DNA from 4 places in the Pseudoalteromonas sp. SR41-7 genome. Region 2 is predicted to be linked to each of the others. Evidence: predicted binding sites of a transcription regulator. Region 2 holds the regulator's gene; each other region holds the start of a gene.
The links. The regulator sigma-54, encoded in region 2, starts transcription at its own class of promoters, with help from an activator protein. The targets are predictions, from matches to a motif close to GTTGGCACGNNNNTNGNNT.
Positions count from the first base shown of each region.

Region 1: H5092_RS18800 (TorF family putative porin) is a predicted target of sigma-54. The motif match lies at 2,261-2,279, and genes of this name have one in related genera.
Region 3: H5092_RS00670 (flagellar basal body rod protein FlgF) is a predicted target of sigma-54. The motif match lies at 2,234-2,252, and genes of this name have one in related genera.
Region 4: glnA (glutamate--ammonia ligase) is a predicted target of sigma-54. The motif match lies at 2,331-2,349, and genes of this name have one in related genera.

Region 1 is NZ_JACJEF010000019.1:74,957-79,351, reverse strand. Features, by position in the region: gene H5092_RS18815 (hypothetical protein) at 154-573, shown strand; gene H5092_RS18810 (helix-turn-helix transcriptional regulator) at 582-782, shown strand; gene H5092_RS18805 (hypothetical protein) at 938-2,101, shown strand; gene H5092_RS18800 (TorF family putative porin) at 2,378-3,064, shown strand; gene H5092_RS18795 (YIP1 family protein) at 3,257-3,970, shown strand; gene H5092_RS18790 (efflux RND transporter periplasmic adaptor subunit) at 4,026-4,395, shown strand, end outside.
Region 2 is NZ_JACJEF010000001.1:476,123-480,517, forward strand. Features, by position in the region: gene lptA (lipopolysaccharide transport periplasmic protein LptA) at 1-342, shown strand, start outside; gene lptB (LPS export ABC transporter ATP-binding protein) at 339-1,064, shown strand; gene H5092_RS02215 (RNA polymerase factor sigma-54) at 1,134-2,633, shown strand; gene hpf (ribosome hibernation promoting factor) at 2,660-2,947, shown strand; gene ptsN (PTS IIA-like nitrogen regulatory protein PtsN) at 2,952-3,404, shown strand; gene rapZ (RNase adapter RapZ) at 3,423-4,268, shown strand; gene H5092_RS02235 (HPr family phosphocarrier protein) at 4,311-4,395, shown strand, end outside.
Region 3 is NZ_JACJEF010000001.1:135,028-139,422, reverse strand. Features, by position in the region: gene flgC (flagellar basal body rod protein FlgC) at 1-9, shown strand, start outside; gene H5092_RS00680 (flagellar hook assembly protein FlgD) at 23-703, shown strand; gene flgE (flagellar hook protein FlgE) at 764-2,131, shown strand; gene H5092_RS00670 (flagellar basal body rod protein FlgF) at 2,289-3,032, shown strand; gene flgG (flagellar basal-body rod protein FlgG) at 3,054-3,842, shown strand; gene flgH (flagellar basal body L-ring protein FlgH) at 3,859-4,395, shown strand, end outside.
Region 4 is NZ_JACJEF010000010.1:37,655-42,049, forward strand. Features, by position in the region: gene glnL (nitrogen regulation protein NR(II)) at 1-151, opposite strand, end outside; gene H5092_RS14065 (DUF4124 domain-containing protein) at 234-755, opposite strand; gene glnA (glutamate--ammonia ligase) at 869-2,275, opposite strand; gene typA (translational GTPase TypA) at 2,783-4,395, shown strand, end outside.

The DNA of each region.
Region 1 (4,395 bases), on a different contig from region 2:
AGCTTTTTATTAGATATTACATTCCCATCCTGAATCGCCCCTGAAACATTTTGATACCTTTAGGTTACAAATAAATATTGACCCAATGAAACCTTAAGGTTGCATTGATACCTACAGGTTACATATTGTAAAAATTTTAAAAGGAAATGAGCTATGTCTAATTACGATATTAAAAGAGAAGAAAAATTTATGGGCCAAAATGCATGGTTTTCATTATTCATGGGGGTCACTTTATTAATCATTAGTGTTTACCCAATGCTTAATCAAACATCAGCCCCACTATTGTTTTTAGGAACTGCTGCTTTTTTAGGTTCATTCTTTATGTTTGTGATCAGAGGCGGGTTTACATGGAGAATGAAATACCACCTTACATATAAAGATGAGTATTTAAATACCATCGACACTATTGCCTATAAACATGTCGTGCTTGGCTTACTTTTTAGTATGGGTGGCGTGTACTTACTCTCCGATACTCTTGCTTTAGAAGTATCTCACAGCATGATGGCTACATTTTACCTTGCTGTAATGAGTTTAATATACGGCGTATCAATTCTTTGGCAAAGCAAAGATTAGGAGCAAAAGTGCAAAATAAAATTGCAAAATACCGCAAAGAAGCAGGCCTTTCTCAACAAGACTTGGCTGATCTAATTGCGGTTTCACGTAAGACTATTAGTACAGTAGAAACGGCACGATTTACCCCTTCGGTAATAATTGCTCTAAAAATAGCAAAGCATTTTAATACCTCAGTTGAAAGTCTCTTTGTACTAGATAAAAATGATTGATACATGTTAAAGCGTTAGTCTCATTCTATTAGCAAAAACACCGATTTAGCTACTTCAATTACAACGTATGGAGGACAGCGCTGTTGTTATTAACGTAATTGCGCTAAAATAGACCAGCAAAAAAATATATATCTAAACCGGAGATTCTACAAGGCATGAAAAAACTGCTAATTTCACCGTCAAAAATGACGCTAGGCGAACAAGAAAATCAAATCTATCAGAACATTCTGAAGCAATCTTCAGAATTAAGCCTTAACCTTATGGCCGTGAAAGTAGAAAACCACCCTGATGATTTTTTACCTTGGTGTTACGAATTGCTAAGTGCAAGCAGAGATCGTATGAACTACGATTTACTAGAGCCGCAGCAATTACCAGTACTTAAGAAGCTACACGATCAGCTTATTTCAGCTATCAGCTTTTTACAGGTTAAAACTTTACGTATTGCTCCGTGGCCTGTAGTAAGTGTATTTGTAGAACAACACAAAGACGTTATTGCTCTTGATGAACAGCTTCGCTTAGTAGACTACATTAAAAGCATTCGTGAACAATCTCTTAAAGATATGATTCCTGAAGATTTACTTGCGTTTAGCGGTAAGCACATGGCATCACTTGATCCAAGCACATACAACTTTGACGTTGAATGGTTTGCATCAACAAAAAGTGCGAAGAGTTTTCATCAAATGCTTGGCGATTTACCAGGTGCCTTTGACGATGCACTAGTAAATATTCCACTTGAAGGTGACATTACTCAATACGAATATCAACAATTTGTTGCTGCTTATTCAAAAATATTCACCGACAATAATGAAAAACCAACACTTGCGCCTGCAACACGACTGCTTGCAATGCGTCGCCCTGATATATTTACTCCGATCACAAACAATCGATTAGATGCATTATGCGGTGCCCTTGGTGTTTCTAAACTAAAAAATAGTGATTTTGAGCGTTACTGGCAAGATATTGTAAAAGGTATTCAAGCTATGTCATGGTACAAAATGGCTAAACCTAGTAATGAGTTAGAAGAACAATTAGTTGCTATTAAAGCACTAATCCCATGTTTCTTTCACTATGCTGATGCAAAAACACCAGATAACTCTAACTACATCAAACTGTTAAGTAAGCCTAAACGAACTACAACTACGACAGGTAAAACTCAGCGTAGAGGTAAAGAGTCTGCAGAAATTTTAGTAGACCGCGCACTTGCTGCTGACGATATTCCTGAGCACATTCGCAGTAAGCGCGATTCAATTGTGAGTGAAGTTCAAAAAGGTCGTAGTGTAAACGAAACAATTAGCCTTATGCGCACTATATTCGGCTAAAAACTTCTAATTTAGCCGTACTTTTATGGTGCGGCTAGGTTAATTTATGCACCAGCAGTGTGCGCAACATCTTCCTATATACCATTTCTCTTCTCAATCTATAAATCACAAGCCCATGTTTTTAATGTATAAAAATAATTTTTAATAAAAAATAATGAAGCTGGCACATACAGTGCAATTATCCCGTTAGTTAAACAATAAAAAGCCGTCAGCCTAAAGGTTCCGAATACATAATAAAAACCTTGGCGAGCAAAAATCATATAACGGGAAATGGACATGCTAAAACTAAAAAAAACCATCGCTATAAGTGCTATAGCATTAATGGGCGCAACATCTTTAACGTCAACAGCCGTACATGCTGAAGTAACAGCAAACGCAGCGGCAACATCAAACTACTTATGGCGTGGTCAAGAGCAAACTGGGGGCGATGCAGCTATTTCAGGCGGTATTGATTACGCTAATGAATCGGGCTTTTATGCAGGTACTTGGGCTTCAAATGCATCGTGGGCAGATGAAATGACCTATGAGCTTGATTTATATGCAGGCTTTGGTGGCGACATTAACGAAAGCGTTAGCTATGATGTTGGCTATATTTATTACGCTTACCCAGATGCAGCTTCTGAAGCTGACGCAGATTTCTCTGAAATTTACGGTAGCATCAGTGTTGAAGGCTTTACATTTGGTGCTTCAGTACTTGCAACATCAGCTGCAAGTGGTGATGGTACAGACTTTGGTGATTCACTTTACCTGACAGCTGACTACGGTTTTGCTGTTGGCAGTAACGGCACTGAAATGGCACTTCACTTAGGCCACTACTCAGGTGACTTTATTGGCGATGATAATATCTTAGATTACGGTGTATCAATTTCGAAAGATGGGTTCACTTTTGGTTTATCTGATACAGATATGGATGACTCAGATATTAAAGCTTACGTTGCTTATTCTGTAGACTTTAATTTATAAGAAAGAATGTGTTACTTGCTGCAACACGAAGGGCCTTTTGGCCCTTTTCTTGTTTTTGAACAAGACCCCTTACATCTGTTAACAAACCGTTACAATTGAATGAAAACAATACATACATTTTCCTTTATTCTATTACCTAGTCACTGGGCATTTATAACTGCCTAGCCATAAAATAGGTATAAAGGAATAATAATGAAATCACCTAACGCGTTTAGCGCCCTACTCGATATTTATATAAGTCCTAGTAAAGCTTTCAATGGTGTTGAACACGCCAAAGGTTGGTCATGGCTTGCTTTTATAGTCATGTCTTTCGTTTCAATGGCGAGTATTTATATTTTTTATTCCACTGTTGATATGCAGTTTTTGATTAATGAGCAAGTAGCAGCATCAACTATTGATGCGACGATTGGCGAGCAAAAAATGATTCGCCAAAGTATAGAGCAAAATGCAGAAGGCCAAATATGGTTTGGTTTGTTTGGCGGCGTAATTGCGCTGGCTATCATGAATGCATTAATGGCACTTTATTATATGCTTGTGGCTAAACAAGATCCTGAATCAGAACATAGCTACGGAGCTTGGTATGGATTCGCTACCTGGACAATGATGCCAGTTGTTATTTCAAGCCTAGGAACAATTGCTCTTGTACTAAGTGCAAGTACAGATCAAATATCTCAACAAGCCGTATTTAGCTATGCATCTATTAACCAATTAATAATAGGACTTGAAATTGGCCATCCTTTTTATAGCTTATTAGAATCAATAAACTTATTTAGCTTTTGGAGCATTGCGCTGGGAATGATCGGCTTAAAATGCTGGACTAATTTTTCAACTAACAAAGCACTCCTATTCTCTGCTCTTCCTTCAATTATTATTTTTGGTATTTGGGCAATCATTGCAGCAAGTTAACTCTTAAGTGGAGGTAGATACTAGCTCCACATTACTTAATTCACGGATAGATAAAATGAAAAAAGCAATAATCATCACACTCGCTGTAGGCGCATTTATAGCCCTAATTGTGTCAAAGCAAATTTCTGGCGATGAAAAACAAGCCGAAGTAAATATTGCTCAAGTAGAGCTTGGCGACATTGCTGACTCAATAATGGCTTCAGGTAATTTAGTTTTTAATACACAAGTGCAATTACGCTCTGAAGTGACAGGCCGAGTAGATAAAATATTTGTTCAAGAAGGCCAAGGAGTTAAACAAGGCGATATGTTAATGCGCCTTGATACAACTGCTTTTGAATCAGAAGTTTCCCGTAGTAAAGCAATCCTTCGCGCCACAGAAATTGAAATTAAACACAATAAAACACGCCTTGCTAACCTAGAGCGCC
Region 2 (4,395 bases):
CGCCTCGAAGTACACAAACGTGATGAACTTGGTGATAATAAACAATTATTAATTGCCACAGGTAGCCCTGCGCACTTTGAAGAAAAGCAATCAGACGGCACGACTATGAGCGCCAGTGCTGACGAAGTACGTTATGATGTATCTAAGCGTTTTTTAACGCTTGTTGGTAATGCACAAGTATCGCAAGCCGGACAAAAAATAAATGCTAAAAGCATTACCTACGACATAGAGCAGCAGCTCATCAGTGCCGAAAAAGATGAAAACTCAACTGACCGCGTTCACACAATTTTAGTACCGATCGAAACTAAAAAAAGTAAAAAAGGCGATAAAGGTCAACCATGAGCACATTAAAAGCAGAACTATTGGCAAAAAGCTATAAAGGTCGTGAAGTTGTAAAAAACGTCGGCCTTGAAGTACAAGCTGGCAGTATAGTTGGCTTACTTGGCCCTAACGGTGCTGGTAAAACAACGACTTTTTATATGATTGTAGGGCTTGTTCCTAGCGACAAAGGTAAAATATCTATTGATGATAACGATATTACTCTTTTACCTATGCATAGTCGTGCTAGATTAGGCATAGGCTACTTACCACAAGAGTCATCGATTTTTAGAAAGCTGACTGTTTATCAAAACTTAATGGCCATTTTAGAAACGCGCAAAGAACTAAATAAACAAGCCAGAGAAGACACGCTCAATAACTTATTAGATGAATTTAGCATACAACACATTCGTGATAGCCAAGGTATGGCATTATCGGGGGGAGAACGTCGTCGTGTAGAAATAGCACGAGCGCTGGCAGCAGATCCTAAATTTATATTACTGGATGAACCGTTTGCCGGTGTTGACCCTATTTCGGTATTAGATATAAAGAAAATAATAGAACATCTTAAAAATCGTGGGATTGGTGTATTAATTACCGACCATAACGTAAGAGAGACCCTTGATGTTTGTGAAAAAGCCTACATTGTTTCTCATGGGGAGCTGATTGCATCAGGTACTCCAGAACACGTATTAAATGATAAAACAGTACGCGATGTTTACTTAGGCGAGCAATTTAGGCTGTAACATTTACGCCATGTCTTTAAGCATCTGCTAGTATTAATTATAACAACATAAAAGGATTGTTAGAGATACATGAGGCAATCACTACAGCTGCGCATGGGCCAGCAACTTACAATGACTCCACAGTTGCAACAAGCTATTCGTTTGTTGCAACTCAGTACATTGGATCTCCAGCAAGAAATACAAGAAGCTCTCGACAGTAATCCACTATTAGAGGTTGAAGAGGCAGACTATTCCGAAGACGCTGCTGGTAAAAACGAGCAAAAAGCTGATACCGATGACATAACTGTTAGCGCATCTGCTGATGATGCTCCGAGCGAATACGAACAAGATACTGGTGAAGCACTTGCAAAAGACACGCTAAGTGACGACATGGCTATGGATGTCAGTTGGGATGAGTACATGAGTGCCGCTCCTGCAGCCTCATCAGGTCCAATGCCTGAAGACGAATCAATATACCAAGGCGCCTCTACTGAAACGCTCCATGAGTATTTAATGTGGCAATTACAACTAACGCCATTTAGCCCTACAGACGAAGCTATTGCTATTGCTATTGTAGAAGCTGTCGATGATTCAGGTATTTTAACACTAAGCTGCGAAGAGATTTTAGAAAGCTTTAATCAAGAAAACGAAGATGATAACGAAGTCGAACTTGATGAAATTGAAGCGGTATTAAAACGCATCCAACTGTTTGATCCTGTTGGTATTGCTGCACGTAGTTTACAAGAGTGTTTGTGTATTCAGCTTAATCAATTTGATAAAGAAACACCTTATATTAATGAAACGAAAATGATTTTAACCGAGCATATTGATCTATTAGCAGCTCGCGACTATCGTACATTAATGAAAAAAACTAAGCTCAAAGAAGAAGAGCTTAAAGAAGTAATGACACTAATACATACTCTCAACCCAAAACCTGCAGATACTATTGTAAGGGAAGAATCTGAGTATGTTATTCCTGATGTGTCAGTTAAAAAAATTAAAGGCCGCTGGGTTGTCGAATTAAACCCAGATAGCATGCCTAAAATTCGTGTTAATAGCCAATACGCAGCAATGTCTCGCACTGTAAAATCAAGTGGCGACAGCCAGTTTATTCGCTCACATTTACAAGAAGCTAAATGGTTTATTAAAAGCTTAGAAAGTAGAAACGACACGCTATTAAAAGTTACTAATTGTATTGTTAAGCAACAACAAGGCTTTTTTGAACATGGCCCTGAAGCCATGAAACCAATGGTTTTAAATGATGTTGCTGAAATGGTAGAAATGCACGAATCGACAATTTCTCGCGTAACTACTCAAAAGTACATGCATACACCCCGTGGTATATTTGAGCTTAAATATTTTTTCTCAAGCCATGTAAGTACTGAAAACGGTGGTGAATGTTCATCTACAGCAATACGTGCGCTTATCCGAAAATTAATCGCAGCAGAAAACTCAGCAAAACCATTGAGTGATAGCAAAATAGCGGATATATTGGCTGAGCAAGGAATTAAAGTAGCGAGACGTACAATCGCAAAATACCGCGAATCTCTTGCTATTCCACCGTCAAATCAGCGTAAAAGTCTGATTTAAGACGCTAAACTAAGAGGGTAATGCTTATGCAACTAAACTTAACTGGTCGTCACGTAGAATTAACCGATTCACTAAGAGACTATATTAATACTAAATTTGCGAAGCTTGAAAGACACTCTGATCATATTAATAATGTTCATGTCATTCTCGATGTAGAAAAATTAAATCAAAAAGCAGAAGCCACAATACACGTAAGCGGTGCTGAGCTATTTGCCTCTACAGAACATCAAGATATGTATGCCGCTATTGACTCGTTGATCGACAAGCTCGATCGCCAAGTAATCAAACACAAAGAGAAGCTTGCTCGACACTAATATGATGAAATTAAGTTCACTTATATGCCAGGACTGCAGCAAAGCTGCGGTCCTTTTTAATAGCAAAAAAAGAATTTTAGAGTTCATTAGCGAACTTGCTCACGACAAACTTCCGTATTTACCGCAACAAGATATTCTTAATGCTTTAATGAGCAGAGAGAAATTAGGTAGTACAGGTATAGGGCGTGGCATTGCTATTCCTCATGGAAGAATGAGCGGTGCAGAAGAGCCTTTGGCTTTAGTGCTCGTTAGCGAAACTCCAATAAACTTTGATGCAATCGATAATCGCCCTGTTGATATTTTTGTCGCACTCATCGTACCAGATGGCGATAACCAGCAGCACTTAAAGACTCTAGCAACCATTGCTGATAAACTAAACAACAAAGATTTTTGTAAACAGTTACGCAGTGCAAAATCTGATACTGAGCTTTACCAAGTTATTGTCGATCAATCATAGTTTTATAAAGGGTGTTAAATGGAGTTAATTATCATAAGCGGCCGTTCTGGTTCTGGAAAGTCGGTTGCTTTGCGCGTTGTAGAAGATTTAGGTTATTATTGCGTAGATAATATTCCAGTAAACCTACTTCCTTCATTAGTTCGCAGTGTATCTGATAGCTACGATAAAATTGCTGTTAGCATTGATGTGCGCAACATCCCTAAAGAACAAGATGAATTTAACGATATTCTTGAATACTTACCAGGCTTTGCAAACCCTACGTTATTTTATTTAGATAGCGACGATCAGACATTGATCAAACGTTTTTCTGAAACACGCAGATTACACCCACTATCAATAGACTCGTTGCCCCTTGATTTAGCCATCAAAAAAGAAAAAGAATTACTTGATGTATTAACCACTCGCGCCGACTTTATGATAGATACGACTGATTTAAGTGTTCATCAACTCGCTGAATCTATTCGTGAAAAGATTTTAGGTAAAAAAGATAAGCAACTGATTGTCACATTTGAATCATTTGGCTTTAAACACGGTATACCAAAAGAAGCAGACTACGTATTTGATGCACGCTTTTTACCAAATCCACACTGGGAACCAGAGTTGAAGCCTTTAAATGGGTTAGATCAACCGGTTAAAGACTATTTAGCTAATCACAGCATAGTGCAAAAATTCACATGGCAAATTCAAACATTTGTACAAACGTGGTTACCGCATTTAGAAAGAAATAACCGCAGTTATTTAACCATTGCTATTGGGTGTACAGGCGGGCAACATCGCTCTGTGTATTTAGCGCAAACTATCGGTGAAAGTTTTGCAATGACACATCCCAATGTAAAAATTCGCCATCGCGAGCAAGAAAAATAATATAGCTGAATAATCACCTGTTCAGCTTAGGTAGAGTAAGTTATGCATTGTGAAGATACCTTTTTAATAAAAAACAAATTAGGCTTACACGCCAGAGCAGCTACTGTGCTTGCGCAATTAGCAGTAC
Region 3 (4,395 bases), 340 kb from region 2:
CAGCGGTAACCGAGGGTAGGTTATGAGTAACGATATTAGTACATCTTCATCCTATTTAGACTCTATACGCTGGCAAGAGCAACAAGTTGCTACCAGTGATAATGAGAGTGATGCGTTAACACAAGAAGACTTTTTCTCTTTGTTAACTCAGCAATTATCGTATCAGGATCCCAGTAACCCTGCGGATAATGACCAAATGATTGCTCAAATGACCAGCTTTACGATGGCGCAAGGGATTACAGATTTAAATACTAACTTTGAATCTTTAGCCTCTTCAATGACATCTAATTCAGCACTGCAAGCATCTACACTTGTAGGCAAACAAGCTTTACTAGAGTCAAACACCCTGGATTTAAATGAAACAGGTGATGCCAGAGGCTCTGCAGTGGCAGAAGAAGCCGTTGATAACTTAAAAATTAAAGTTACTGATGCATCAGGTCAGCTAGTAAGAACTATTGATATGGGTTCTCAGCCAGCAGGTGCGGTACGTTTTGCGTGGGATGGCAAAAATGAAGCTGGTGAGCGTTTACCTGAAGGTGAATACTCAGTAACCGCCGAAGGAAGTACTGACGGTGAATTTTCAAGCTTACCCATTGCTACATTTAAGAACATTGAAAGCGTTAATATTAATGGCTCAAGTGGCATTATTATTAACACTAAAGAAGGTGCGGTTAGGTTGACAGACGTCGCAGAAATCGCGTAATAAATTTTAATTATACTTCGCCTGTCAGCAGGCTAAATATTAACAGGTTAGAGGTGAATTATGAGCTTCAATATTGCATTAACTGGCTTAGCTGCCGCACAAAAAGATTTAGACGTAACTGCAAATAATATTGCAAACGTTAATACCACAGGTTTTAAAGAGTCACGCGCTGAGTTTGCCGATGTTTACGCTTCATCAGTGTTTAGCTCTGGTAAGACTAAAAATGGTGACGGTGTGCAAACAACCATGGTTGCGCAGCAGTTTCACCAAGGCTCACTGCAATTTACAAATAACTCACTTGATTTAGCAATCACTGGTGAAGGTTATTTTGCGATGACCGACGATTTATCTTCGCAAGATTTAACATATACACGTGCGGGTGCATTTAAGCTTAACCAAGATAACTTTATGGTTGACGCAAAAGGTAACTTTTTACAAGCATTCCCAGTTGATTCATCTACAGGTGATACAACGTCGGTAAGTTTGAGCACAACTGATCCAATTCAAATCCCTGATTCGTCTGGTTCACCTCGCGCAACAGAAAATGTATTTTTGTCGTTTAACTTAGATGCAACAGCAGATGCTCCGGGTATTGCTTTTGACCCAACATCTAGTGGTACTTATAACTCATCTACGTCAACAACGGTATATGATTCACTAGGTGAACCACATATTTTACAGTACTTTTTTGCTAAAGAAGATGATGCCGCAGCAGGTGGTACAGATAACAGTTGGGAAGTATACGCAACACTCGATGGCAAAGTAGTTGATGCCACAACTGGTGGAGAACAAACCGCGCCTTATACACCACTTACCACCCTTGGTTTTAACTCAAGTGGTTTGCCATCAACAACAGGTGGTGTGGCAAATACAAATACAACTACTTTTGATGAAATACTACTACCAGCGGGTTCTGGTGCTGGTTTATCAACATTACTAGACAATGGTGCAACTTTCCCAGGTACTGGTATTGAGCTTAACTGGCGCGATGAAAATAACACAGCAGGACGTATCCCAACTCAGTATTCAAGTGGTTTTGAAGTAAAAGCACTCGATCAAGATGGCTCAACAGTAGGTCGTTTAGCCGGAATTGATATAGGAACAGACGGTAAAATTGTCGCTTCTTACAGTAATGGTGACTCAACATTCCTAGGCCAAGTGGCTATGGTACGTTTTCCAAATTCACAAGGGTTATCACAAGTGGGTGATACAAGCTGGAAGCAAAGTATTGATTCAGGTGAACCTGTAGCGGGTGAAGCTGGTTCGGGTACGTTTGGTGGAATTAACTCATCAGCGCTTGAGCAATCAAATACTAACCTTACAAACGAGCTTGTAGACTTAATTACTGCACAGCGTAATTACCAAGCAAACTCACGTGCGCTTGAAGTTAACTCAACTATTCAGCAAAGTATTTTGCAGATTCGATAAGCTAAACCCTATTAAATATATGAGGCTGCATTTTTGCAGCCTTTTTTATAAGTCCTCTTTGCAAGCCCTTCTAAATACCTCTCAATGTTGCGTCAAATTTAATCTGGCACCTATTTTGCATTTGTAAGTTCAGAGATTTTTTATGTGAGTCGATACTATGGACAAAATGGTCTACATTGCGGCCTCTGGCGCTAAGCAAAGCCTACAAGGGCTTGCGCTTAAAGCCAATAATTTGGCGAATGCAAATACAACAGGATTTAAAGCTGACTTTGCCCAGGCGCGTTCTATGCAAGCGTTTGGCGAAGGTTTGCCTACACGTGTATTTTCAATGCAAGAGCGTCCGGGTTCAAACATGGTATCGGGTGGCATTGTTCAAACCGGGCGAGACTTAGATATCGCAATGAGCGATAACGCATGGCTTGCTGTGCAAGATGCCTCCGGTAATGAAGCTTACACAAAAGTGGGTACGTTAAACATTACAGCTCAAGGTATGCTCGTAACCAGCCATGGTCGTCAAGTTATTGGCGAAGGGGGACCTGTTATTTTACCCGTCCCAGTCGAAAAAATAGGGTTTAGCCAAGATGGCGCTATTCAAGTTCGACCACAAGGCGCTCCTGCTAACTTTTTAGAAGAAATCGACACGCTTAGAGTTGTTGAAGCAAATAGCTCACAGCTCGAAAAAGGTAACGACGGTTTATTTAGACCAAAAGCAAATGTAACAGTAGATACCTCTGCCAATGTAAAAGTTTTAAGTGGTTCGCTTGAAATGTCGAATGTGAATCCGGTTCACGAAATGGTCGACATGATAAGCCACCAGCGCCAATTTGAATTACAAGTGAAATTAATGAAAACAGCTGAAGAAATTGACGAGCGTCAAGATCAGTTATTACGCATAGTTTAACTTTAAAGTGAGGACACGATTATGAATCCAGCATTGTGGATCAGTAAAACGGGGCTAGACGCTCAACAAACCGATATATCGGTTATCTCAAATAATTTAGCGAATGCGAGTACCGTAGGTTACAAAAAAAGCCGCGCTATATTTGAAGATTTACTTTATCAAAATATTAATCAACCGGGTGGTCGTTCATCGCAAGATACCGAAATGCCGTCGGGCTTAATGTTAGGTGCGGGTGCTAAAGTTGTAGCTAACCAAAAAGAGTTTACGCAAGGCAACATGTTGACCACCGAAAACTCACTAGATTGGATGATTTCTGGCGAAGGTTTTTTTGAAGTACTGCAACCTGATGGCAATATTGCTTACTCGCGCAATGGTCAGTTTACTACTGATGGCGATGGACGAATTGTAACATCGGGCGCAGGTTACGTTATTCAGCCAGAAATGAATGTACCAGATGACGCGCAATCAATTACGGTTTCCCAAGACGGCGAAGTATCTGTACGTGTTGCAGGCCAAGCCGATAACGTTGTAATTGGTCAGCTGACTATTAGTGACTTTATTAATCCATCGGGTCTTGAGCCAATTGGTCAAAACCTTTATACCGAAACGGCTGTAAGTGGTGCGCCTGTACAAGGTAATCCTGGTGTTGAAGGGTTAGGTAGTATTATTCAAGGCTCACTCGAAACATCTAACGTAAATGTGACTGAAGAGCTGGTAAATCTAATAGAAACTCAGCGTATTTACGAAATGAACTCAAAAGTAATTTCGGCCGTTGACGAAATGATGAGTTACATCAATCAACAGCTTTAATAGAATAGGGGGAATTATGCGTAATATTATTTTATTTGCAGCGGGCACATTATTTTTAAGTGGCTGTATGTCTACGCAAAATAGTGAGGTAGTGCAGGACGACCCTTACTACGCACCTATGTACCCCGAGCCTATTTTAGAGCCGCTGGTAGCCACAGGTTCACTGTTTAATACTCATACATCAAACGACTTATATTCTGATAAAAAAGCGCTACGTACTGGCGATATAATTACGGTTAAATTGCAAGAGTCTACTCAAGCAACAAAAGCCGCTAAAACAGAAACAGACAAAGAAACTGACGCAAGCTTAGATCCCGTTATTGGCTTAGGTGGTCTACCTGTAAATATAGGTGGTGACAGCATTCAGTTTGGTATTGGTAGTGATTCGTCGTTTACGGGCGATTCAAAATCTAACCAGTCAAACAGCTTAGTAGGCGATATTTCGGTTAATGTAATGCGCGTTTTACCTAACGGTAATTTAGTTATACGCGGTGAAAAATGGCTAACGCTTAATACCGGTGAAGAGTTTATTCGTTTAGAAGGGCTAGTACGC
Region 4 (4,395 bases), on a different contig from region 2:
ATAGGCGCTTGTTACCAAGGCCAAGCAGTTCGCTAGTACTGGTATTGGCATAGACAACGGTGAAGTTTTTATCAAGCAACATGATAGCGGTTGTTTGATTTTGCCAAATAGCATCGAGTAGCTCAGGGCTAAAGTTTTTATTATTAATCATATTTGCACCATTTTAGTGCGTAAATATTTACAAGCAAGTTATATAGTAAAATACACTGCTGCACGTTTAGTAATGCCCCAATTTAGTTACTTAGGTTTAGCCCTTTTCGGTGCATAAAAAATATGCAGGGCTCACTTATAGCAATAACTTGGTTTTTACTATTAAAAAGCTTTAATTGTAGTGTGTGCTCACCACGTTCTACATCTCTTATTGCAAAGGTTGAACTGTCACTGGCTGGGCCATGTGCTTTGCCATCAATAAAAAGTTGTATAGTAAAACCAGTTTCAAAGCGTGGTTTTATTCGGCTAGTAACATAAACAGTGCCGGTATTTTCACGAATAGTCTGGTTATGATCAGGTGAGGAAATGGCAATACTAAAGGCCGCTTGTTGGGGCTGGGGTTGCTCGTCAAAAATGTCAGTATTTGTTGCAGGCATATTAAGATCTTGGCTGGTAAGCTTTACCTCTTTAGCACCTTTATGAGGGGTGTCAGAGAACACTAATACGCCATTTTTATCTTTCCAAGCGTATATCTTTGTTTCACCAGCGTAACCATAATTGCTTAATCCTAAAGCAATTAATAGTAATAAAATCTTGTTGTTCACTCTGCAGCCCTGCATTTTTGTCGGTAACTTAACTTTAGTGGAGATTGATTAATTTTACCATTAAAAAAGCCCGCAAAGCGGGCTTGAGAACACACATATTTTATACAGCTAAATTAACAGCTGTAGTACATTTCAAACTCAACTGGGTGAGTTGTCATGTTAAGCTTTTCAACTTCTTTAGATTTAAGTTCGATGTAAGCATCGATTAAGTCGTCAGTGAATACACCACCTTGAGTTAAGAATTCACGGTCTGCGCTAAGTGCAGATAGTGCTTCGTCAAGTGATGCTGCAACAGTTGGAATTTCTGCTGCTTCTTCAGCTGGTAAGTCGTATAAATCTTTATCCATAGCATCGCCAGGGTGGATCTTGTTTTTGATACCATCAAGGCCAGCCATAAGCATTGCTGAGAAAGCAAGGTATGGGTTAGCTGTTGGATCCGGGAAGCGTACTTCAATACGACGACCTTTTTCAGATGGAACCACTGGGATACGGATTGATGCAGAGCGGTTACGTGCAGAGTATGCAAGCATAACTGGTGCTTCAAAACCTGGTACTAAACGTTTGTACGAGTTAGTAGATGCGTTTGCAAAAGCGTTAATTGCTTTAGCATGCTTAATGATACCGCCAATGTAGTAAAGTGCATCTTCAGAAAGACCGCCGTACTTATCGCCAGCAAAAAGGTTAACACCGTCTTTAGCTAAAGACTGGTGACAATGCATACCAGAACCGTTATCACCAACAACTGGCTTAGGCATAAACGTTGCTGTTTTACCATATAAGTGAGCCATGTTATGGATAACATATTTCATTTCTTGGATTTCATCCGCTTTTAATACCATTGTATTAAAGCGAGTAGCGATTTCGTTTTGACCTGCTGTTGCTACTTCGTGGTGATGTGCTTCTACTACTTGGCCCATTTCTTCTAGAACTAGACACGTAGCTGAACGCCAATCTTGGAAGTCATCAACAGGAGCAACTGGGAAGTAACCGCCTTTAACACCTGGACGGTGACCAGTGTTGCCATCTGCATATTCTTTATCTGAGTTCCAAGCAGCTTGCTTAGAATCAATTTTATACATAGAACCAGACATATCTGATTTGTATTTAACATCGTCAAATACGAAGAACTCTGGCTCAGGGCCAAATAAAACAGTGTCTGCAATACCTGTAGAGCGCATGTAATCTTCAGCGCGCTTAGCAACAGAACGCGGGTCGCGCTCATAACCTTGTAATGTAGAAGGCTCTACTACGTCACAACGTAAAATTAATGTAGCTTCTTCAGTGAAAGGGTCTAGTTTGATTGACTCAGGAACTGGCATTAATACCATGTCTGATTCGTTTATGCCTTTCCAGCCTGCAATTGAAGAGCCGTCGAACATTTTACCGTCTTCAAAAAAGTCTTCATCAACTTGGTGATGAGGAATAGAAACATGCTGTTCTTTACCCTTAGTGTCAGTAAAGCGTAAATCAATGAACTTAACGTCATTTTCTTTAATAAAATCTAAAACCGATTGTGACATGTGTCCTCCAACTATTGGGTTTTGTTATTGCTGCATAATTGCTTTGGGATTTACTAAGCTGATTTTGTGCCATTTTTATAACTAGCTGTTTATAAATTAAAAAAATATCGTTGCATCAAAATGGAATGTACAAACGCACTATGTTGGTGCGTAAATTTTCCTTTTTGGTGCAAAATTTACAGGGCACAATTTGCTGCTAATTTAATCGCTCGGAAATAGCATAACCTAAATGCAAAAGAGTACCAAAAAGATCAGCAAAATAGCCAAAAAGGCTGTTTTTCAAAAAAAAATTGAAATTTAATTCATATAATTGTCATATATAAAACAGATACTTAGTAAAAGTATTGAGAAAGTTTTGAAATTTATATTGGATAAACTTTCATCCATGTCATTAATGAGGGATAATATGCGCCCTTTTAAATCCTATGCTGGGACATCTCGCGAAAGCGTGGATGAGTGCGTAGATCTTGCAGGATCAATGAGAATTTAATTTCTCTGAGTAAATATATGAGCATCGAACAGTTAAGAAATATAGCGATTATCGCGCACGTTGACCATGGTAAAACAACACTGGTTGACAAACTACTTGAGCAATCAGGTACATTAGAAACACGCGGCGGTAACGAAGAGCGCGTGATGGACTCAAACGACATTGAGAAAGAACGTGGTATTACCATTTTGGCTAAAAACACAGCCATTTCTTGGAATGACTACCATATCAATATCGTAGATACCCCGGGACACGCCGATTTCGGTGGTGAAGTTGAACGCGTACTTTCGATGGCTGACTCAGTATTATTACTTGTTGATGCTCAAGAAGGTCCAATGCCGCAAACGCGTTTCGTTACGCAAAAAGCATTCGCGCAAGGCTTAAAGCCAATCGTCGTTATCAATAAAATTGATAAGCCAGGCGCTCGTCCAGATTGGGTTATGGATCAAATCTTTGATTTATTCGACAACCTTGGCGCGACTGACGAACAGTTAGACTTTAAAGTAATCTACGCTTCAGCAATCAACGGTTGGGCAACACTAGATTTAGACGAACCATCAGACAACATGGAACCTATGTTCAAGATGATCGTTGAAGAAGTATCACCACCGGATGCAGATCCTGAAGGTGACTTCCAAATGCAAATTTCTCAACTAGATTACAACTCTTATGTTGGTGTAGTTGGTATTGGTCGTATTAAACGTGGTTCTGTTGCTCCTAACCAACAAGTTACTATTATCAGTGCTGATGGCACTACACGTAATGGTAAAATTGGTGCAGTACAAAGCTACCTAGGTCTTGAGCGTATCGAAACTGATAGAGCTTACGCTGGTAACATCGTAACTGTAACAGGTATTGGTGAGCTTAAGATTTCTGATACAGTTTGTTTCCCAGGAAACGTTGAAGCATTACCACCACTAAGTGTTGATGAGCCAACTGTAACAATGACATTCTCTGTAAATAACTCACCTTTCTGTGGTAAAGAAGGTAAGTTTGTAACGTCACGTAATATCCGTGAGCGTTTAGACAAAGAATTAGTACACAACGTAGCACTTCGCGTTGAAGATACTGCAAGCCCAGATAGCTTCCGTGTTTCTGGTCGTGGTGAATTACACCTAGGTATCTTAATCGAAAACATGCGTCGTGAAGGTTACGAGCTTTCAGTTTCTCGTCCAGAAGTTATCTTACGTACTGTAGATGGCGTTCTAGAAGAACCGTTTGAAACAGTGACTATTGACTGTCAAGAAGAGCATCAAGGTTCTGTTATGGAACAAGTTGGCCTACGTAAAGGTGAACTTACTAACATGACTCCAGATGGCAAAGGCCGTATGCGTTTAGACTTCATGATCCCAAGCCGTGGTTTAATTGGTTTCCAAACTGATTTCATGACGCTTACTTCGGGTTCTGGTCTTATGTACCATACGTTCGATCATTATGGTCCTCATAAAGGTGGCGCTATCGGCGTTCGTAAGAACGGCGTAATGATTGCAAACGCAACTGGTAAAGCACTTACTAACGCATTATTTAACTTACAAGAGCGCGGCCGTTTATTTATCGGTCACGGTGTTGAAGTATACGAAGGTATGGTTATCGGTATTCATAACCGTGATAACGACCTTACAGTTAACGC